3 regions of the Streptomyces sp. NPDC086147 genome follow, and region 3 is predicted to be linked to each of the others. Evidence: riboswitches for the same ligand, from Rfam matches in the RefSeq annotation. Region 3 holds a riboswitch; each other region holds the start of a gene.
What was found. A riboswitch is a leader RNA that binds a small molecule or an ion and turns the genes downstream of it on or off. The one in region 3 is predicted to bind cyclic di-AMP.
Positions count from the first base shown of each region.

Region 1: it holds a riboswitch for cyclic di-AMP, as region 3 does, so the genes downstream of both, AB0398_RS08115 (M23 family metallopeptidase) here and AB0398_RS11975 (LysM peptidoglycan-binding domain-containing M23 family metallopeptidase) in region 3, are expected to answer to the same signal.
Region 2: it holds a riboswitch for cyclic di-AMP, as region 3 does, so the genes downstream of both, AB0398_RS20605 (transglycosylase family protein) here and AB0398_RS11975 (LysM peptidoglycan-binding domain-containing M23 family metallopeptidase) in region 3, are expected to answer to the same signal.

Region 1 covers NZ_JBFBJO010000003.1:18,621-25,812, forward strand. Annotated here, with positions in the region: gene lhgO (L-2-hydroxyglutarate oxidase) at 1-7, shown strand, start outside; gene trmB (tRNA (guanosine(46)-N7)-methyltransferase TrmB) at 261-980, shown strand; gene AB0398_RS08105 (PrsW family intramembrane metalloprotease) at 1,044-2,396, shown strand; gene AB0398_RS08110 (aldo/keto reductase) at 2,482-3,435, opposite strand; gene AB0398_RS08115 (M23 family metallopeptidase) at 3,535-4,668, opposite strand; cyclic di-AMP (ydaO/yuaA leader) riboswitch at 4,680-4,826, opposite strand; gene AB0398_RS08120 (PP2C family protein-serine/threonine phosphatase) at 5,103-6,308, opposite strand; gene AB0398_RS08125 (MerR family transcriptional regulator) at 6,525-7,192, opposite strand, start outside.
Region 2 covers NZ_JBFBJO010000009.1:47,778-54,969, forward strand. Annotated here, with positions in the region: gene AB0398_RS20580 (NAD(P)/FAD-dependent oxidoreductase) at 1-297, opposite strand, end outside; gene AB0398_RS20585 (Ppx/GppA phosphatase family protein) at 699-1,613, opposite strand; gene AB0398_RS20590 (DUF501 domain-containing protein) at 1,610-2,152, opposite strand; gene AB0398_RS20595 (septum formation initiator family protein) at 2,192-2,662, opposite strand; gene eno (phosphopyruvate hydratase) at 2,765-4,057, opposite strand; gene AB0398_RS20605 (transglycosylase family protein) at 4,380-5,105, opposite strand; cyclic di-AMP (ydaO/yuaA leader) riboswitch at 5,109-5,280, opposite strand; gene AB0398_RS20610 (transglycosylase family protein) at 5,539-6,672, opposite strand; gene AB0398_RS20615 (cytochrome P450) at 6,767-7,192, opposite strand, start outside.
Region 3 covers NZ_JBFBJO010000004.1:265,865-273,056, forward strand. Annotated here, with positions in the region: gene hpnH (adenosyl-hopene transferase HpnH) at 1-238, shown strand, start outside; gene AB0398_RS11955 (aspartate aminotransferase family protein) at 246-1,631, shown strand; gene AB0398_RS11960 (XRE family transcriptional regulator) at 1,708-2,337, shown strand; gene AB0398_RS11965 (DUF6126 family protein) at 2,384-2,533, shown strand; gene AB0398_RS11970 (tyrosine-protein phosphatase) at 2,558-3,379, opposite strand; cyclic di-AMP (ydaO/yuaA leader) riboswitch at 3,796-3,955, shown strand; gene AB0398_RS11975 (LysM peptidoglycan-binding domain-containing M23 family metallopeptidase) at 3,959-4,930, shown strand; gene AB0398_RS11980 (SGNH/GDSL hydrolase family protein) at 5,091-5,903, shown strand; gene AB0398_RS11985 (STM4011 family radical SAM protein) at 5,890-6,750, opposite strand; gene AB0398_RS11990 (STM4012 family radical SAM protein) at 6,760-7,192, opposite strand, start outside.

The DNA.
Region 1 (7,192 bases), on a different contig from region 3:
CCTGTAGCCGCCGGACGCGTCCCCGTACGTACCCGGACGCGTCCGTCCGTCCGTACGGCTGGCGTCCGTATGCACAGCAGCCGGTGACCCGTACACGCCGGTGGCCGTGCGAGCCCGTGCACCTCCACGCGCACGCGTGCGACCCGTGCCTGCCCGCCCCCACCCGTAGAATCGTGCGCATTGTGTCTGAGCAGCCTGAGAACAGCCCGCGTCCCGTCGCCGACCCCGCCCCCCAGCCCGTCGCGCGGCGGGGCAGTCGGATGTTCGCTCCCGGAGAGGGGCCCCTGCCCGATCCCGCCGGCTCGCACCACGAGCGGCGGATCCGGAGCTTCCAGCCGCGCCGCAGCCGGGTGACCGCCGGTCAGGCCGAGGCGATGCTGAAGCGGTGGCCCGACTGGGGCCTCGACATCGACGGCAAGCGGGTCCTGGACCTGGAGGAGATGTTCGACGGGCTCCCGGTCGTCCTGGAGATCGGCTTCGGGATGGGCGAGGCGACCGCGCAGATGGCGGCCGCCGACCCCGGCACCGGCATCCTCGCCGTGGACGTGCACACCCCCGGCCAGGGCAACCTGCTCGGGCTCGCCGACCGGAACGGCCTCACCAACGTCCGCGTGGCCAACGGCGACGCGATCATCCTGCTCCGCGAGATGCTGGCCGGCGACTCCCTCGACGGCTGCCGGGTGTACTTCCCGGACCCGTGGCCCAAGGCCCGCCACCACAAGCGGCGGCTGATCCAGCCCGAGTTCCTCGCCCTCCTCGCGACCCGTCTCAAGCCCGGTGCCGTGCTGCACTGCGCCACCGACTGGGAGGAGTACGCCGAGCAGATGCTGGAGGTGCTCACCGCGCACCCGGACTTCGAGAACACGCAGGCCGACGGCGGCTACGCGCCCCGCCCCGGCTTCCGGCCCCTCACCCGCTTCGAGGGCCAGGGGCTCGACAAGGGACACGTCGTGCACGACCTCCTCTTCCGGCGGAAGTGAGAGGAACGCGGGCGGCCCGTAAGTGCGTCGCCCCTGTCCGTGCCGGTCGTTAGGGTCGCTCACGTGTCGAACCCCGCCCCCGCCGCAGCCGGACCCGGGCACGGACCCGGGCCCGAAGCCGTTCCCGTCCCCCACCGGGACACCGAAGAACCGGCCTTCCCCGCCGCCGCCGACCGGTCCCAATGGCGCTACCGGCCGCGCCGGGCCTTCTGGCGCAGCCGGCTGGTCCGGGCGATATGCCTGGTCACCGTGCTCGCGATCTGCGCGCTGGTCATCCTCGCGATGGTCCGCGAGCAGACGGGCACGCAGGGCTTCCTCGTCGGCCTGGCCCTCGCCGTGCTCCCCGTACCGCTGCTCATGGCGGCGTTCCGCTGGCTCGACCGGGTCGATCCGGGGCCGTGGAAGAACCTGCTCTTCGCCTTCGCGTGGGGCGCCTTCGCCGCCGCGCTCGTCGCGATCCTGGCGAACTCCTTCGCGGTCCGCTGGATCGCCACGGCGACCGCCGACCCGGACTCCGCCGACCACCTCGGCGCCACCGTGATCGCCCCGGTGGTGGAGGAGAGTGCCAAGGCCGCCGCGATCCTGCTGCTCTTCCTCTTCCGCCGTCGGCACTTCGGCGGGCTCGTCGACGGGGTGGTGTTCGCCGGCTTCACCGCGACCGGCTTCGCCTTCACCGAGAACATCCTCTACCTCGGCAACGCCTTCGGCGAGGACCAGGAGGTCGGCGCCACCGGCATCGGCATGGTGACCGCCGGGACCTTCTTCGTACGGGTCGTGATGTCGCCGTTCGCGCACCCGCTGTTCACCGTGCTCACCGGCCTCGGCTTCGGCTTCGCCGCGCTCGCCCCGCGCGGGAAGCGGCTGCGGAAGGTGCTCCTTCCGCTCGCCGGACTGCTGCTCGCCATGGGCATGCACGCCGCCTGGAACGGCTCGGCAACCTTCGGCGGCCCCTGGGCCTTCTACGCGGTGTACGGGGCGCTCATGATGCCGGCCTTCGGCCTGCTGACCTGGCTCGCGGTGTGGAGCCGGCAGCGGGAGCTGCGCACGGTCTCCGGCGAGCTCCCGGCGTACGCGGCGGCCGGCTGGCTCTCCCCCGACGAGCCGCTCGCGCTCTCCTCCATGCGGGCCCGCGAACTCGCCCGCGCCTACGCCGCCCGGACATACGGCAAGCGGGGCGCGCGGACCGTCGGCGAGTACGAGACCTTCGCGACGACCCTGGCGTTCCTGCGGGACCGGGCCCGGCGCGGCACCGCCGGGCCCGACTTCGCGGCCCGCGAGCAGGAGCTGCTGCACCACCTGTGGCAGCGCAGGGCGGTCGCCTCGCCCGCGCTGACGTACGCGGCCCGGGCGACGGGCCGGGCGTGGACGCCGCCGCAGTACCTGGACTACGGCGGCTACAACCCGTACCGCGGTTAGGTCCTCTTCCGGCGGATCGGGGCCCGGCTCTCGGTCGGCCCCGGCTCTCGGTCAGTCCCGGCTCGCGGTCGGCCCCGGCTCACGGTCAGCCCTGGATCGCCGACGCCTCGGTCAGGAGCTTCAGCTCCTCCTCCGTGAGCTCCAGGTCGGCCGAGGCGACCAGGGCCGGGAGCTGCTCGACCGTACGGGCCGAGGCGATCGGCGCGACGACCGTCGGCCGGGAGGCGAGCCAGGCGAGGGCGACGCTGGCGGGCTCGGCGCCGTGCGCCCCGGCGACCGCGTCGAGCGCGGAGAGCACGGCCCGGCCCCGCTCGGTGTCGAGGTGCTTGCCGGCCCCGGCGGCGCGGGCGCTGTCGACGGCGGTGCCGGGGCGGTACTTGCCGGTGAGGAAGCCGGAGGCGAGGCCGTAGTACGGGACGGCGGCGAGCCCCGCCCGCTCGGCGGTCTCCAGGAGCGGGCCCTCGTAGGTGTCGCGGGAGACCAGGTTGTAGTGCGGCTGGAGGGCCACGTAGCGGGCGAGGCCCTCGGCCTCGGCGAAGTCGAGGGAGGCCCGGAGCCGCTCCGGGGAGATGTTGGAGGCGGCGACGGCCCGCACCTTGCCCTCCCGCACCAGCTGGTCGAGGGCGGTGACGATCTCCTCGACGGGCACGGACTCGTCGTCGAAGTGGGTGTAGTACAGGTCGATGCGGTCGGTGCCGAGACGGCGCAGGGACTCCTCGGCGGCGGCCTTGATCGTGGGGGCGGAGAGCCCCTTGAACCGGGGGTGGGCGCCGGCCTTGGTGGCGACGACGACGTCGTCGCGGTTGCCGCGGGAGGCGAGCCAGCGGCCGATGACGGTCTCGGACTCGCCGCCCTCGTTGCCCTCGGCCCAGGCCGAGTAGACGTCGGCGGAGTCGACGAAGTTGCCGCCGGCGGCGGTGTAGGCGTCGAGGACGGCGAAGGACTGCGCCTCGTCGGCGGTCCAGCCGAAGACGTTGCCGCCGAGGGCGAGCGGGAAGACGTGCAGGTCGGACGTGCCCAGCGTACGGAGAGAGGTCATGAGGTGATCAACGGTCTCCGCCGCCGGGCCTATTCCGCGCGGGGCCCGCGCGGACCCCGGAAGGGCCTAGGGAGAGCCCCGGAAGGGGCCCTGGGGGGGTCAGACCGTCAGGCCCTTGGAGCGCAGCCACGCCGCCGGGTCGACGCCGTCGCCGCCGCCGGGGTGGATCTCCAGGTGGAGGTGGGCGCCGGAGACGTTGCCGGTGGCGCCGACGCGGCCGATCGTCTCGCCGGTGCCGACGGTCTGGCCGGCGCTGACCGTCATGGAGGAGAGGTGGCAGTACCAGACCTCGGTGCCGTCCTCCAGCTCCAGGACGATCCGGTAGCCGTAGGAGCCGGACCAGCCCGCCGACTTGACCGTGGCACCGTGGACCGCCTTGAGCGGGGTGCCGGTGGGGGCCGCGAAGTCGAGGCCGGTGTGGTAGCCGGAGGACCACATCGAGCCGGACTGCATGTAGGTGGCGGTGAGGGAGTACGAGGAGAGGGGCATCGAGTAGCTGGCGGCGAGCTTGGCGAGGCGCTCGGCCTCGGCCTTCGCCCTGGCTTCCGCCTCCGCCTTGGCCTTGGCCTCCGCCTCGGCCTTCGCCTTCGCCTCGGCGGCCGCCTTCTCCGCCGCGTCGGCCTTGGCCCGCGCCTCGGACGCGGCCTTCTCCACCGCCGCCTTCTCCGCCGCGGCCTTCTCGGCGGCGTCGGCGGAGGCCTGCTGCTGCTCGGCCTGCTGGAGGATGCGGGCGCGCAGGGCCTCGCCCGCGTCGGCGGCGCCCGGGGCGTCCGCCGTCGACAGGCTCGCCCGCGTGACCTGCCCGGTCCGCGAGGCCCGCTCGCCGGCCTCGGTGGTGTACGCGGCGGAGGTCAGCGGGTTCGGGTTGGCGCGGTCCGCAGGGACCGTCTCCCGCTCCTCCGCGCCGGGCAGGAGCGCGCCGACGCCGGGGAGGTCGTGGGCATCGGGCAGGTTGAGGTCGGGAAGGTCCGGGAGCGATATCGCCACCGGCGGCTTCTCCTGCGCGGTGGCGAGGCCGCCCGCGCCGACGGCCGCGATGACGCCGACGCCGAGGACGGTGGAGGAACGGGCGAAGTTGGAGCGCTGCTTGACGACCCGGTGCCGGCCGCCGGAGCGGTTCCGGTCGCGGAGGGAGTCCTCGGTGGGGTTCCACTCGGTGTTCGGAGCGGAGGGAGCCGCACCGCCGCCGAAGGCATCGAAGGGGGCTTCGGGGGCAGGGGTGTTGGACGCCACGGAGGCGCGCTCCTTTCCTTCCTTCTCGCCTACCGGGTTAGCTGACGGGTTCGGAGCAGGAAGGTCTCCTACGGGCCCGGTCGCACGAGTGCGAAGGGCTCGATTCACCCCAAATGGTGGTTCCCCGGTTCCCTTTCGGGATTCGGCGCGTGCGCACGGCGCCGTCTCTTACGACGGCTGGGACGACCGCGCTGCGTTATCGAACGTTAATAGACAGGGGGTCCCGATTCCAAGCTGTCCCCCGTGATCGTTCATTCGATCGGTAGGGATTCGCCCCGTTTGATCCCCCTTCAGCAAGGCGGATCTCCCGAACGGCAAAACCTCCGCAACCTGACGGTGCATCAATTGTTATCGCAGGGAGACCTCTCGGCTACCCCTGGTGACGGGCCGCCGGGGCCTGCCCGGCGGGTCGGTATCGGGGTCCGCCCGGCGGGTCAGTGCCGGGGTCCGCCCGGCGGCACCACCGGCATCGTCCGGCGCCGCTCCGGCTGCCCCGCCGTCGGGCGGTTCAGCGCGAGCAGCGCCATGTCGTCCGTCGCCCCGCCGCCCGTGTGGAGCCGTACGTCGTCCACGAGCGCGTCGAGCATCTCCTCGGGCCCGGGGAAGATCCGCCCGGCCAGCCGCTCCGCCGGGTCGTAGAAGACGCCCTGCGCGTTCCGCGCCTCCGAGAGGCCGTCGGTGTAGAAGAGCAGCGTCGTGCCCGGCGGGTACGGCCGCGCCTCGGCCCGGTCCGGCCACGACGCGAGGTCCCCCATGCCGAGGGGCAGCGCCGGCCGGCTCGGGTCGACCGGCTCGACCCGCCCGTCCCCGTACAGCATCAGCGGGGACGGGTGCCCGCGGTTGACGACCCGTACGAAACCGTCGAAGGTGCCGCTGCCGTCGGAGCGCGGGATCTCGGCCAGGACGGCGGTGGTGAACCCCTCGACGGCGTCGAGGCTGTCCCGGCGGGTGCCCTCCCGGTCCAGCGCCCGTTCGAGCCGCTGCGCCACGCCCTCCAGGGTCCGCTCCTGCTCGGCCGCCTCCCGGAAGGCCCCGATGACGACGGCGACGGCCTCGACCGCGTCCATGCCCTTGCCCCGCACGTCCCCGACCACGAGCCGCACCCCGTGCGGGGTGTCCTGCACGGCGAACAGGTCGCCGCCGATGAACGCGTCCGCCTGCGCCGCCTCATAACGGGCCGCGCACCGCAGCCCGCCGATCCGCTCGGCGGGCGTCGGCAGCACCGCCTTCTGCGCGGTCTCCGCGATGACCCGCGCCGAGGCGAGCCGTTCGCCGCTGCGGCGCACCACCCGGTTGATGAGGAGGGCGAGCACGGAGACCGTGAGCACGGTCAGGGTCTCGGCGACGGCCGGGGCGCGGGTGCCGTCGTCGCTGAAGAGGTAGAGGCCGACCGAGGACAGGACGGCGGCGATCCCGGTGAGGAGGGTGACGAGCAGGGAGAAGAAGGGCGCGGCGACCAGCGGGGCGGCGGCGAGCATCGGGGAGGCGGTGTACGGGGCGGGGGTCGACACGTCGAAGAGGATGCCGCCCGCGATGATCAGCGGCGGCAGCGCACGGATGAACCGCCGGGCCCCCCGGTACCCGGGGCGGCCCTCACCGCCCCGCCGCCCGCCTCCCGCCGCTCCTAGGGGGTGCCCCACCTGTTCTCTCCTGCCCGGTCCGCCCGGCCGCGGCCCCGCACCGCTCCCTTCCAGGGTGGCCGCCGCCCCGGCGGACGGCGACTCCGTACGGCCGACCGGCGTACGGCGGACGGGGGTGCGGGGCTGGGTACGGGTCCAGGTGCGGGCCTGGGCGCGAAAGCCACTGGAGCCGTCGGGGCCACCGGGATCTCCGGGGCCTCCGGGAACCCCCTCCGGTCACATGTTCCGCTCGGCGTAGACCGCCATCGCGTCCCGGACCAGGACCGCGGTGCCCTCGCCGTACCTGTCGTAGTTCTTGGTGAAGCGGGGGTCGTCGACGTACATCCGGCCGAGGCCGATCACGTACTCCTTGGTCGGCGTCGTCGTGGTCGACAGCCACGCGACCTGGCGCCCCGCGATGGCCTGCACCTCGTCGCTGTCGGCGGCCAGGCCGTCCCGCGCCGCCTTCCCGAAGTCGCGGGCGATGCCGGCCTGCTCCTCGACGAAGGCCCGTCTCTGCTCCTCGTCCAGCGAGCGCCACCACCGGTCGCCCTGCTCGTACGCGTCGCGGCCCCAGCGGTGGGTGACCTCCTCCTCGTACCGCGTGTGGTCGAAGCCGTCGAACATCTCGTCCGCCATGAGTTCCTCTCCGTTCTCCGTCTTGTGGAGGGTGGTCCGCACCGACGCGATCCGGCGTCCGATGCGCTCGCGCTCCTGCTCCAGGAGGGCGAGGTGGGTGCGCAGGGCGGCGGATGTGTCCCGCTGGCCCGCGAGGACCTCGGCGATGGCGGGCAGCGAGAGCCCCAGCTCGCGCAGCAGCAGGATCCGCTGCAGGCGCACGAGCGCCGCCTCGTCGTAGTACCGGTAACCGTTCGCACCGATCCGGCTCGGCTCCAGCAGTCCGC
Region 2 (7,192 bases), on a different contig from region 3:
GCCGACGAGCGGGGCGATCGTGGCGACCTTGCGGTCCTGGTCGATGGTGGTGACCCGGCCGGTGAGCACCTCGGCTCCGCGGACGACGCGTCGCAGCGGGACGACGACGTGGCGCGGGGAGATGCTGCCGGCGGCGGCTTCGGGGAGGAAGGGCTGGTAGGTCATGTACGACCGCGGGTCGACGACCGTGACGGTCGCCTCCGCGTAGCGCATCTTCTTGAGGATGCGCCGAGCTGCGTACAGGCCTACGTACCCGCCGCCTACTACGAGGATCCTGGGACGCTCCGTGGTGCTCATGCCATCGAGTATCCACCCCGCCCGGGGGGTGCGTTCGTGCGCCCCTTCACAAGGTTGGTGGACACCTCTGCTACACTCCGCCGCCCACGTGATCCACGTCATGTTCCTGCAAAGGAACCGGGGTGCAGTGGCGAACGTTGTTCACCCCCCGTGAACTGGACCGGAGAGCCTCCGTTAACCCTGAACCGGAGGCCCCGTTCACGCGATGGAAACACCGGGCGGATCGGCCTCCGCGCCTGCGAAAGGGCCCTGAGACACCCCTCGGAGGGCCCAACGACCCCCTTCGGACTCCCTCAGGGCCCTTTTCCTTGTGAAGAACTTCACGAACTTTCCCGGCGGAACCCCGTGGGAAGGCTCGATAGCGCACCTCTATGCGGCGGATAGAGCCTTCCCATCGAGGTCTACGCCACGGACAGGGCGATCCCGTCGAGGATGTCGTGCTCGCTGACGACCACCTCGCGGGCGCCGACGCGCTCGACGATCTCCCGCAGGACGAGCGCCCCGGCGACGATCACGTCGACCCGCCCGGGGTGGATCACGGGGATCGCGGCCCGCTCGTCGTGGGTGGAGGCGAGGAGCCGGTCGGTGACCTCGGCGACCTGCCCGGCGGAGATCCGGGAGTGGTGGACCTTCTCGGAGTCGTACTCCGGGAGGCCGAGGGCGATGGCGGCGACGGTGGTCACGGAGCCGGCGAGTCCGACGAGGACGTCGGCCGTGTCGATCGGCACGGCCTCGGCGGCCAGGTCGAGCGCGGCCCGGACGTCGGCGCGGATCGCCTCGGCCTCCTCGGCGGTCGGCGGGTCGTGGCGGACGTGCCGCTCGGTGAGCCGGACGCAGCCGATGTCGACCGAGCGGGCGGCCTGCACGTGGTCGGTGCCGGTGACGAACTCGGTGGAGCCGCCGCCGATGTCCACGACGAGGTACGTCTCGGTGCCGGGCAGCTCGCCGGTGGCGCCGACGAAGGAGAACGCGGCCTCCTGGTCGCCGGTGATGACCTCGGGCTCGACGCCGAGGATCTCCACGACCCCGTTCACGAACTCGTCGCGGTTCTCGGCGTCGCGGGAGGCGGAGGTGGCGACGAAGCGGATCCGCTCGGCGCCCAGCTCCTCGATCACGGCGGCGTACTCGCGGCAGGCGGCGAAGGTGCGCTCCAGTGCCTCCGGGGCGAGCCGGCCGGTCCGGTCGACGCCCTGGCCGAGCCGGACGATCGTCATCCGCCGGTCCAGCTCGACCAGCTCGCCCGTCTCCGGGTGCACGTCGGCGACGAGCAGGCGGATGGAGTTCGTGCCGCAGTCGATTCCGGCGACCCTGGTCATTCGGCGGTCTCCTTCTCCTCGTCGCCGCACGGCGTGACGCACGGGCCCTTCGCCCACCACTCCGGCAGCATCGCGAGCGCCTCGTCGCCGAACGGGTTCACGCCCGGGCCCGCGACCAGCGAGTGGCCGACGAGGACGTGCAGGCACTTGACCCGGTCCGGCATGCCGCCGGCGCTCGGGAAGCCCTCCAGGACCTCGATGGCGTCGCGGCGGGCGAGGTAGTCCTCGTGCGCGGCCCGGTAGGCGTCGGCGAGCTCCGGGTCGGTGGCGAGCCGGGCCTGCATCTCCTTCATGACCCCGTTGGCCTCCAGGGTGCCGATGGCCGAGGCCGCCCGGGGGCAGGTCAGGTAGTACGTGGTGGGGAAGGGGGTGCCGTCGGGGAGCCGGGGCGCGGTCTCGACGACGTCCGGCTGCCCGCAGGGGCAGCGGTGCGCGATGGCGCGCAGGCCGCGGGGCGGCCGGCCGAGCTGGAGCTCGAAGGCGGCGACGTCCGCCTCGGTGGGCTCGGTGCGTTCGGTCTTCGGAGGGGGCGTTTGCATGTCTGCCTTGGGTGCCTAGGTCGTCGGTCGTACGGGAGGTCAGCGGCGGTCGGCGTTGTCCACGCCGTCCCAGAGGTTGTCGTACCAGGGGCGGTCCGCCGCTCCCTGGTCGGCGCGGGGCCGCTGCTCCGCGCCGGGGTCGTTCACGGTGAAGCCGGTCTCGCCGGGGAGCACGTAGTGCAGGTGCTCGCGGGCGAGGCGGCGGACGTAGGCCGGGTCCTGGAGGCGGGCCTTCTCGTCCCTCAGCTCCTGCACCCGCCGGGCCGCCTCGGCGGCCCTGCGCTCCTGCTCGGCGATCTCGCCCTGCTGGGAGACGTAGCTCCGCATGGGATAGGCGAGGGCCACCACCAGGGAGCAGACGACGAGCGCGAGGAAGGCCGCGCGGCCGGTGAGCCGGGAGCGGCGGGCCTGACGGCGGGTCTGGGAGCGGTAGACACGGGCGGCGGTCTGCTCGCCGAGCAGCCTGAGCCGGGTCGCGGTCGAGAACCGGTCCCGGTCCTTCACGGCCATGTCGTGTCGCCTCCCCTGTTCACGCGGACGTCCCCGCACACGGTACGGGACCGAGTACGGGGACGTACGGATGAGAGCGGGTGTCAGCCCTTGCCGTGCCGATCAGTTCGCGGTGCGAAACCGCGGGAAGGCGCTGCGGCCGGCGTACACCGCGGCGTCGTCGAGGATCTCCTCGATGCGCAGCAGCTGGTTGTACTTGGCGACGCGCTCGGAGCGGGCCGGGGCGCCGGTCTTGATCTGGCCGCAGTTGGTGGCGACGGCCAGGTCGGCGATGGTGACGTCCTCGGTCTCGCCGGAGCGGTGGGACATCATGCACTTGAAGCCGCTGCGCTGGGCCAGCTCGACCGCGTCGAGGGTCTCGGTCAGCGAGCCGATCTGGTTGACCTTGACCAGCAGGGCGTTCGCGGACTTCTCCTCGATGCCCCGGGCCAGGCGCTCCGGGTTGGTGACGAACAGGTCGTCGCCGACGAGCTGGACCTTCTCGCCGAGCTTCTCGGTGATGACGTTCCAGCCGGCCCAGTCGTCCTCGAACAGCGGGTCCTCGATGGAGACCAGCGGGTACGCGGAGACGAGCTCCTCGTAGTACTCGGTCATCTCGGCGGCCGAGCGGGACTTGCCCTCGAACTCGTACGAGCCGTCCTTGTAGAACTCGGAGGCGGCGACGTCGAGCGCGAGCGCGATGTCCTTGCCGGGCACGTAGCCGGCCTGCTTGATCGCCTCCAGGATGAGGTCGAGCGCCTCGCGGTTGGAGCCGAGGTTCGGGGCGAAGCCGCCCTCGTCGCCGAGGCCGGTGGAGAGGCCCTTGGACTTCAGGACGGACTTGAGGGTGTGGTAGACCTCGGTGCCCCAGCGGAGGGCCTCGGAGAAGGACTCCGCGCCGATCGGGGCGATCATGAACTCCTGGATGTCCACGTTGGAGTCGGCGTGCGACCCGCCGTTGAGGATGTTCATCATCGGAACGGGCAGCAGGTGCGCGTTCGGGCCGCCCAGGTAGCGGAAGAGCGGGAGGTCGCTGGCCTCGGAGGCGGCGTGCGCGACGGCGAGGGAGACGCCGAGGATGGCGTTGGCGCCGAGCGAGGACTTGTCCGGGGTGGCGTCCAGGTCGAACATGGCCTGGTCGATCAGGCGCTGCTCGGTGGCGTCGTAGCCGACGAGCTCCGGGCCGATCTGCTCGATGACGGCGAGGACGGCCTTCTCGACACCCTTGCCCTGGTAACGGTTGGGGTCACCGTCGCGGAGCTCCAGGGCCTCGAACGCACCGGTGGAGGCGCCGGACGGAACGGCAGCACGGCCGGTGCTGCCGTCGTCGAGGCCGACCTCGACCTCGACCGTGGGGTTGCCTCGGGAGTCCAGGATTTCCCGGGCTACGACGACGTCGATGGACGGCACGAGCATCTCCTTCTGGGATGTGACGCTGGATGTGACGCAAGGTCGATGCGGGGTCGCTTGGCCTTGCGACAAGAGCCTAACCGCCCCGGAGGCTCCGACCGGCCGGGCGCCCGCCCCCTGGGACGAAAAAGGACCCAAGGGCACGCACAGCGGGGCGAAAGGCCCCAGATCTACTGGACGGTAACCATCAGGTGGGCCCCGGGAGGCCGGTGAAAGACGGAACCCCGGTCCGGCGCGCACGGGGGACGGGCGCGCCGGACCGGGGTGGGTCACCGCGGGAGGGTCGTGGGGGACGCGTGAGCCGCCGGACTCACGCGACCCGCCGGGCTCACTTCAGGTGGAGCTGCTGGCCCGGGTAGATCAGGTCGGCGTCGTCGACGATGTCCTTGTTGAGCTCGAAGATCTCGGCCCAGCCGCCCTCGACGCCCTGCGCCTCGGCGATCTTGCTGAGGGTGTCGCCGGTCACGACCTTGTACTCGCCGTCGCCCTTCTCGACCGTCTCGCCGGTCGGGGTGGTGACGGTCTTCCCGGCCTCGGCCCCCGGAGCGGACTGGCGCTCCTGCTTCGGGGCCTGGCGCTGCTCGCTGCGGGTGGTCGGCTGCTCGGCCGTGCGCTGCTTCTTCTGCTTCTTCTTCGGCTTCGGCTGCTCCTGCGCGCTCTCGGCGGAGCCGCCGTCGTAGGAGGCGCCGGAGAGGCCCACGCCGCAGCTCGGCCAGGCACCCTTGCCCTGGCCCGCGAGGACCTTCTCGGCGACGGCGATCTGCTGGGACTTCGACGCCTGGTCGGCGGTCGAGGCGTAGGCGGTGCCGCCGTACGCGGCCCAGGTGGAGGCCGAGAACTGGAGGCCGCCGTAGTAGCCGTTGCCGGTGTTGATGGACCAGTTGCCGCCGGACTCGCACTGGGCGACGCGGTCCCACTCGGAGGAGGTGGCGGCCGAGGCGGCGCCCGCGGTCATCAGCGGGGCGGCGACGGCGACACCGGTGACGCCGACGAGCGCGGCGATCTGGGTGGCCTTGGAGGGACGGCGGTGTTTGCCCTTGGTGGAAAACAGCATGGGGATTCTCCTCACCGACGCCTGCGAGGTGAGCTGTCGGGTTCGGGCCGAAGAGTTGCCCGGCCGCGTGTCCTAGCACGCGACTTCACCCCAAGCCGGTCGTCGGCCGTCTCTCGACGGCCGGGGCCGGCACTTACCTTGGGTCCCCCGCTCCTGCCTTCGGCGCTTGCGCGACGACTGTTCCCATCGACCGACGGCAGGATTCGGCGTTTCGGTCGACGGGGCCCGCGGTGGCGAGCGGTGATGACCGTAGACACAGAACCCCCCGAAGTTCAAAGAGGCTCATACGACGAATTTCGCCTCTTCTTGCCCTTCGGAGGGGACTGTTTGCGCAGGTAGGAGGTGACGGAAGCGGAGTTTGCGGGCGCGACACGCCAGTTGGGACAAAGAGACCCATGTCTCACTCGTCCAGAACCGGACATACGCCCGCGAACTACCCCTCCACCGAGGTCGGACCCGCCGTCAGATCGAGGTTCTGACCAGGGAGGATGAGGTCCGGATCGATGCCCACGGTCCGCTTGTTGGCGTCGTAGAGGGCGGTCCAGCCTCCGGGCAGTTCGTTCGCCTGGGCGATACCCGAAAGGCTGTCACCCGGACGCACGACGTATTCACCCGAAGAGCCCTGACTGTCCGTTGTGTCCGCATTCTTCGCTTCGTCAGCGACGGGGAGCGATTCGGACCCTTCGGAAGACTTGTCCTTGTCCGAGGCATGTCTACCGGCTTCGGCGAAGCTGTCCGGCTTGTCGGTTTCCTCCGGGGCGGCCTCGCCCCGGTGCTTGCCCGTACCGGGCGTGGCCGACGCTCCCCCGTCTCCCGGAACACCGGGCGTCACGGGCGTGCCGGGCGTCACGGACTCCTCGGGGGCGACGGGAGCCGTCGGGTCCACCGGGAGCGTCGGGTCGGCCGGGAGCGTCGGATCCGCCGGATCCGTCGACCCGGTCGACCCGGACGGCGCGGACGGCGTGGCGGGGGCGGTCGGCGCGGTCGGGCCCGCCGGGACGGCGGGAGCCGTCGGCGCGGCCGGCGCCGTGGACGTGGCGGGGGCGGACGGCGTGGCGGGGGACTCCGGCGTCGCGGTGGACGGCGCGGTCCCGGAGACGTCCGGCGAGCCCGAGTTCCAGTTCGACTCGGGGACGGGCGCCACGGAGGGCGCCGGAGCGGTGGCCGGGCCCGGGTCGACCCCGGTGGGCTTCCCGTCGTTCGCCAGGCCGGCGATCGGCGCGCAGGTCGCCCAGGCGTCGCTGCCCTTGGCGAGGGCCTTCTCGGCCACGGCGATCTGCTGGGCGCGGCTGGCCAGGTCGGCGCTGGGCGCGTACGCCAGGCCGCCGTGGCGCTCCCAGTCGCCCTGGGTGAACTGGAGGCCGCCGTACATCCCGTTCCCGAAGTTGGCGGTCCACTGGCCGCCGGACTCGCACTCGGCGACGCGGTCCCACGTGGCGGCGTCGGCGGCGGACGCGGATCCGGTGGCGAGCAGGGGCAGCGCCATGGCGGATCCGGTCACGCCCGCGGCGACGACGAGGGCGGGGGCCTGACGGGGGCGACGGTGTCGTCCGTTCCCGGAACGCATAGGTACGCCTTTCGCGTGACGGCTGAGACTGCGGCGAAACGTAGCGGCATTCGAACGCTCGTCACAAGTCGATGGCCACCCGATCACATGAAGATCACATTTCTGACGGTCCGTCAGTGTGCGAGAGGGGTACGGACGGGGAGAACTCCACCGGAAGCGTGCGCAAACCGCGCATGATGAGCCCTCCGCGCCACCGCAGTTCGGCCGGATCGGCGGCGAGCCGCAGGTCCGGCAGACGGGTCAGCAGGGTGGCGAGCGCGACCTGTCCTTCGAGGCGGGCGAGGGGCGCGCCGAGGCAGTAGTGGATGCCGTGGCCGTACCCGAGGTGCTGGTTGTCGCGCCGGGCGAGGTCGAGCACGTCGGGCCCGTCGAACCGCTCCGGATCCCGGTCGGCGGCGGCGAGCACCACGAGCACCGGGTCGCCCGCCGGGATCTCCTGCCCGCCGATGGTCAGCGCCCGCGTGGCGTACCGCCAGGTGGCCATCTCCACGGGCCCGTCGTACCGCAGCAGCTCCTCGAT
Region 3 (7,192 bases):
CTACTCCCTCTTCGGCTGGCAGCGCCCCTGCTACCTGATGAGCGACGGCTACGTCCCCACGTACCGCGAGCTCGTCGAGGAGACCGACTGGGAGAAGTACGGCCGCGGCAAGGACCCGCGCTGCGCCAACTGCATGGCGCACTGCGGCTACGAGCCCACCGCCGTCCTCGCCACCATGGGCTCCCTCAAGGAGTCCCTGCGCGCGGTCCGGGAGACCACCTCCGGGAACAGCAGGTGAGCGGCGCGTGACCGGCGGGTTCGACCTGCGGGCGCTGCTCGCCGAGCGCGGCGGCGAGCGGTACGAGCTGCACGCCCGGTACCTCAACCCCCAGCTCCCGCGCATGCTCCGCACCATCGGCTTCGACAAGGTGTACGAGCGGGCCGAGGGTGCCCACTTCTGGGACGCCGACGGGAACGACTACCTGGACATGCTCGCCGGCTTCGGCGTGATGGGCCTCGGACGGCACCACCCCGTCGTCCGCAAGGCCCTCCACGACGTCCTGGACGCCGACCTCGCCGACCTCACCCGCTTCGACTGCCAGCCGCTGCCCGGCCTCCTCGCCGAGCGGCTGCTGACCCACAGCCCCCACCTCGACCGGGTCTTCTTCGGCAACAGCGGCACCGAGGCCGTGGAGACCGCCCTGAAGTTCGCCCGGTACGCCACCGGGCGGCCCAGGATCGTCTACTGCGCCCACGCCTTCCACGGGCTCACCACCGGCTCCCTCTCCGTCAACGGCGAGCGGGGCTTCCGGGACGGCTTCGCCCCGCTCCTGCCCGACACCGCGATCGCCCTCGGCGACCTCGACGCCCTGGAGCGGGAGCTGCGCAAGGGGGACGTGGCCGGCTTCGTCGTGGAGCCGATCCAGGGCAAGGGGGTCCACGCGGCCCCGCCCGGCTTCCTGCGCGCGGCCCAGGAGCTGCTGCACCGGCACGGCGCCCTGCTGATCGCGGACGAGGTGCAGACCGGCCTCGGCCGGACCGGCGACTTCTACGCGTACCAGCACGAGGAGGGCGTCGAGCCGGACCTCGTCTGCGTCGCCAAGGCGCTCTCCGGCGGCTACGTGCCGGTCGGCGCCACCCTCGGCAAGGACTGGATCTTCAAGAAGGTCTACTCGTCGATGGACCGGGTCCTGGTCCACTCCACCAGCTTCGGGTCGAACGCGCAGGCCATGGCCGCCGGGCTCGCCGTCCTCTCCGTGATGGAGGACGAGGGCACGGTCGCCCGCGCGCGCCGGATCGGCGACCTGCTCTCCGGCCGTCTGAAGGAGCTGGTGCCCCGCTACGAGCTGCTGCACGAGATCCGCGGACGCGGTCTGATGATCGGCATCGAGTTCGGCCGGCCGTCCTCGCTCGGACTGCGCGGCCGCTGGACGATGCTCCAGGCGGCCCGCAAGGGCCTCTTCGCCCAGATGGTCGTCGTCCCGCTGCTCCAGCGGCACAGGATCCTCACCCAGGTCTCCGGGGACCACCTGGAGGTGATCAAGCTGATCCCGCCGCTCGTCGTCGACGAGGCGGACGTGGACCGGTTCGTCACCGCCTTCACGGCGGTCATGGACGAGGCCCACGGGGGCGGCGGGCTGATGTGGGACTTCGGGAAGACCCTGGTCAGGCAGGCGGTCGCGCAGCGCTGACGCGGGCGGTCCTTCCGGGTTTTGCCTCTGGGGCAAGAAACTTGCCCCAGAGGCACGATCCTGGCGGAATGGACGCATGGACCACGTCCCCGGGGACACCTCCCCGGACCACGCCGCCTCCGGCGCCCTGCCCGACGTCGCCCCGCAGCTGCGGGCCCAGCGCCGCCGCCGGGGACTCACCCTGGAGGCCGCCGCCCAGCGGGCCGGCCTCTCGCCGGCCCACCTCTCGCGCCTGGAGACGGGGAACCGGCAGCCCTCGCTGCCGATGCTGCTCGCCCTGTCCCGCATCTACGGTACGACGGTCTCCGAGCTCCTGGGAGAGGCGCCCCCCGAGCGCGATCCCGTGGTCCGGGCCGGCCGCTCCGAGCCCGTCGAGGCCGACGGCTGGATCTACCGCCAGGCGGGCGGCGCCGGGCGCGCCCTCCAGTGCCTGCGGGTGCACGTGCCGTACGCCACCCGGGGCGACATCGTGCGCGTCCACCCCGGCGAGGAGTGGATCCACGTCCTGGAGGGCCGGGTGCGGCTCGCGCTCGGCGAGGCGGTCCACGTCCTCGACCCCGGGGACAGCGCGCACTTCGACTCGCTCACCCCGCACCGGATCGGTGCCGCCACCCCCGGCGGGGCCGAGCTGCTCTTCGTCCACACCCTGATGCAGAGCCCCGTCGCCGAGCTGTGCCTCGGCGACGGGACCCCGCACCGGCGCTGACAGCCGGAACGATTCTTCCGTGACGATTCTTCAGGAAAGAGTTGATATGTCCGAGAAGTCTTCATCCGTCACCGGCGAGGAGCGCGGGGAGGGCAAGTTCCCCAAGGGGCTGGTGCTCCGCCTCTTCGCCTACCTGGTCGCCGGTCACCTCTTCGCCGGCTTCCTCTACCTGCTCTTCGCGATGGGCGCGAAGTGACGCCGGCCGGGCGCCGCGCGCTCCCTACGCCTCGGTGAGCAGGCGCTCCCGCAGCCGCTCGCGGGTCTCCGGGGACAGCGCGAGGCCTTCGGAGAAGTAGGCGTCCATCGAGCCCCAGGTCGCCTCGATCGTCTCGAAGGCGGCCCGCAGGTACTCCGCCCGCGCGTCGAAGAGCGGGGCCAGCAGCTCCATCACCTCGGGTCCCATGGCGTCCGGGGCGGTGGAGCTGCGGCGCACCTTGTAGCGGCGGTGCGGCTCGTTCGACTTCACGTAGTCGGCCTCGATCGCCGTCCGCTCGACCCCGACGGCGAGCAGGGTGATCGCGACGGCGAGCCCGGCGCGGTCCTTGCCCGCCGCGCAGTGCATCAGGGCCGGGACGCTCTCCTCCGCCATGGAGTGCAGGATCCGGCTGTGCTCCGCGGTCCGCTCGACCACCATCCGCCGGTACGACTCGGACATCCGGGCCGCCGCCCTGCCGTCGCCGAGGATCCCCCGCAGCTGCGCGGTGTCGCCGTCGCGCACCAGCTTCCAGAACTCCTTGCCGTCGGCCGGGTCGTTGAGGGGTATGTTCACGTTCCGCACGCCGGGCAGCTCGACGTCCGGGCCCTCAATCCGCCGGTCGGCCTCGTTGCGGAAGTCGAAGACCGTGTGCAGCCCGAGTCCGGCGAGGAAGGCGGCGTCGTCCTCGGTCGCGTGGGCGAGGTGGCCGCTGCGGAAGAGGCGGCCGGGACGGACCGCGCGCCCGTCCGTCGTCGGCAGGCCGCCCACGTCCCGGAAGTTGCGGACCTCCGCCAGCTCGGGCTCGTCGGCTTCTACGGGCGGGACCTGCGGCAGCTGCTGCGTCACGGATGCTCCTGGAAAGTCGGTGTTCGGATGCCCGACGCGAATCGGTTCCTGGGGCAATCATCCAGACAGGAGGGGCGTGGCGCACCCCCTCGGACGGGAATGAGTGATCTGTCCTAATTGGGGTGTTGGGTATGGCAAGCCCCTATTGGGACATTGCGTATAACGCGCCCTGTTTACAGGCGAGATGGGATTCGGCGCGTGAGCAGGGTCATAGAGGTGACGGATCGTGGCCGGGAGTCCGGCGCGATTTCCGTACGGGAAAAGGGAGTCGGAGGATCGTCGTCCACGGAGGGTGACCAGAATTCCGGGGGAACGATCTAGGGCGGAATGCCGGGACAAAACAGCGGCTTGTTCGCGTCGACCCCGCTCGTCTAGCGTCACGCTCAATCCGGACGGACCGCCGAATCCTGCCACCGCCCGGAATTCCACCCATCCCATGCGTGGCAGGAGCGGGGGACCCAGGAAGTACGCCGGTCCCGCGATGCAGGACGGCTCGGGGTGAAGCCGCGCGAAAGCGCGGCCGGGCATCTCCAGTCCGAACCCGACAGCTCACCTCGCAGGCGCCGGAGAGGATTCGCCATGCCCGCGAAGGGTAAGCACCGCCGTCCCAAGAGCAACCCCCTCACCCGCGGTTTCGCCGCCGCCGGTACGGGAGGCGCCGTCGTCGCCCTCCCGCTCCTCGGCGCCACGGGGGCCCACGCCGCCGAGCAGGCCGCCCCGGCCCCCGCCTCCGTCCAGTCCGCCGTCACCGCGCACGTCGTCGCGGCGAAGGCCGCCCCCGCGAAGGCCGCCGCCGAGACCGGCCCCCGTACGTACTCCGTCGTCTCCGGCGACTACCTGTCGAAGATCGCCTCCGACCACCACCTGGAGGGCGGCTGGCAGAAGGTGTACGAGGACAACCGCCGGACCATCGGCGCGGACCCCTCCCTCATCCTGCCCGGCATGAAGCTCACCATCGGCGCCAAGGGCTCCGCCCCCGTCGGCCCGAAGAGCACCCACAGCGCCCAGGAGTCCGGCAAGAACGGCGACGACGCCCCCCGCGCCTCCCGCGAGAACCGCCGCGCCGCCGCCCCGGCCGCCGCCACCCCGAAGGCCGCGGAGCGCTCCACCGGCTCCTCGTCCTCCACCGGTTCCACCGCCTCCTCCTCCGGCTGGGTCGCCCCCGTCACCGGCGGCTTCTCCACCCCGTACCGCGCCTCCGGCTCGATGTGGTCCTCCGGCTACCACACCGGCGTCGACTTCATCGCCTCCTCCGGCACCACCGTCCGCGCCGTCGGCGCCGGCACGGTCGTCTCCGCCGGCTGGAGCGGCTCGTACGGCAACGAGGTCGTCATCAAGCACGCGGACGGCAACTACTCGCAGTACGCCCACCTCTCCTCCCTCTCGGTCTCGGCCGGGCAGAGCGTCGGCGGCGGGCAGCAGATCGGCCTCTCCGGCTCCACCGGCAACTCCACCGGCCCGCACCTGCACTTCGAGATCCGCACCACGCCGAGCTACGGCTCGGACGTCGACCCGCTGGCCTACCTGCGCCAGCACGGCGTCTCCGTCTGACGCGCCGAAGGGGACACCCTTTTCGACGGCCCGGCACGCGCATGCCGGGCCGTCGGCCTGTTCCGACTTGGGCGAATCTTTATCGGTGGCATATGTCACCCGTCGTCAACCCCTCCTTACGGTCGCGTAGGTCACATGCGAAAGGGAAGGATGTGACCCCGTGGCAGACGATTCGAGATCAAGAGACAAGAACGCATTCGGGTCGTACGCGGCGATCGGTGACAGCTTCACCGAGGGCGTCGGAGACCCCGGCCCCGACGGGACGTACGTCGGCTGGGCGGACCGCTTCGCGGTCCTGCTCGCCGACCAGCTGCCGGAGCACGACGCCTTCCGCTACGCCAACCTGGCCGTACGCGGGCGCCTCCTCGACCAGATCGTGGCGGAACAGGTCCCCCGGGCGAAGGAACTCGCCCCCGACCTGGTGACCTTCTGCGCGGGCGGCAACGACATCATCCGCCCCGGCACCGACCCGGACGACGTGGCCGAGCGCTTCGAGCGCGCCGTCGCCGAGCTGACCTCCGCCGTCGGGACCGTCATGATCACCACCGGCTTCGACACCCGCGACGTCCCCGTGCTCCGGCACCTGCGCGGCAAGATCGCCACCTACACCGCGCACGTCCGCGCCATCGCGGACCGCCACGGCTGCCCGGTCCTCGACCTGTGGTCCCTGAAGTCCGTGCAGGACAGGCGGGCCTGGGACGGCGACCGGCTGCACCTCTCGCCCGAGGGGCACACCCGGGTCGCCCTGCGCGCCGCCCAGGTCCTCGGCCTGCCGGTGCCGGCCGACCCCGACCAGGTGTGGCCGCCGGTCCCGCCGCGCGGCTCCCTCGAAGTGCGCCGCGACAACATCCAGTGGGCGCGGGAGTACCTCGTGCCCTGGATCGGACGCCGGCTGCGCGGCGAGAGCTCCGGGGACCACGTCGAGGCCAAGCGCCCCGACCTGATGCCCCTCGGCGACCTCATGCCCCTGTAGTCGGCGGCGCGGCGGGGATCCGCTCCAGGACCCCGCCCGCGAACACGTCGTACAGCGGCAGCGTCTCCAGGTGGACGTAGCCGATGTGGCAGTCGCAGACGGCGAGGGGGCAGGCGCGGGGGCGCAGGGCGGCGCGGTACGAACCGTCGTACAGGTTCCCCAGTTCGGCCTTGACGAAGTGGCAGCGCCGCACCGTCCCCGCGCCGTCCACCGAGATCACCGACTCGCCGGTGCGGCAGGGCAGCCCCGCCGAGCGGTGCGGATGCCGGCTGTACGGGAAGAGCGGGTCGAGCTCCGTCCACCCGTCGGCCTCCGCGTCGGTATACGCGTGCCCCTCGGCCGCGTTCACCCACAGGTACACGTGCGGCGGCAGCGCGTCCCGCAGCCGCCGCGCGTGCTCCCGGTGCTCCGGGAGCCCCACCACGCCCACGCTGAACCGCACGCCCCGCTCCGTCAGGTCACGGCACTTGGCGAGGAAGCGCTCGTACGGCGTCTGCCCGGGGTGGTACGTGCACCAGAGGGCCACGGCCTCCGGGTCCGCGTCCGCCAGCCAGTCGGTCCGGCAGCTCAGATTGGTCTGGATCGCCACCCGCTCGACGTGCGGCAGCCGCGACAGCTCGACGAGCGCCCGCCGGTACCAGGAGCGCACCAGGCCCTCGCCCCACGGCGTGAACAGGATCCGCAGCCGGTCACCGGTCTGCGCGGCGGCCCACCCGGTGAACCGTTCGAGCGCCGCCCGGTCCGCCCGCAACTGCTCCCGGCTGTCCCGGCGCTTGGCGAAGGGGCAGTACGGACAGTCGTAGTCGCAGGAGGAGAGCGGCCCCCGGTAGAGCAGCGTCAGGTCCACGGCCGCCCCCTACTTCGGCTCGTACGCGGCCATCGCGGCCCGCACCCCAGGGGAGAACAGCTCCGGGCCGAGCCCGTCCGAGTGCGCCAGGCCCTCCGGCGAGAGCCGCAGCAGCCCCGCCGGGGACTCCCCGTCCAGCCAGCCGAGCGTCTCGAACCGGCCCAGCTCCTCGGGGAAGTCCGCGAACGGCGAGGAACCGAACCGCTCCTCGTACCCGGCGACCGGCATTCCCTCCGCCTGGAGCAGCGACTGGAGCAGATGGCGGCGGCGCGCCTCCCCGGCGTCGACCCACCGGCCCACCCGGGCGCGCGAGAAGTCGCCGGTCTCCGTGTAGGCGTCGATGATCGAGCGGATCTCCCGCATGTCGACGGCGTAGTCGAAGGAGTAGTGCAGGGCCGAGGTGTACGAACGGGCCCCGCAGCCCAGACCGATCATCCCGTCC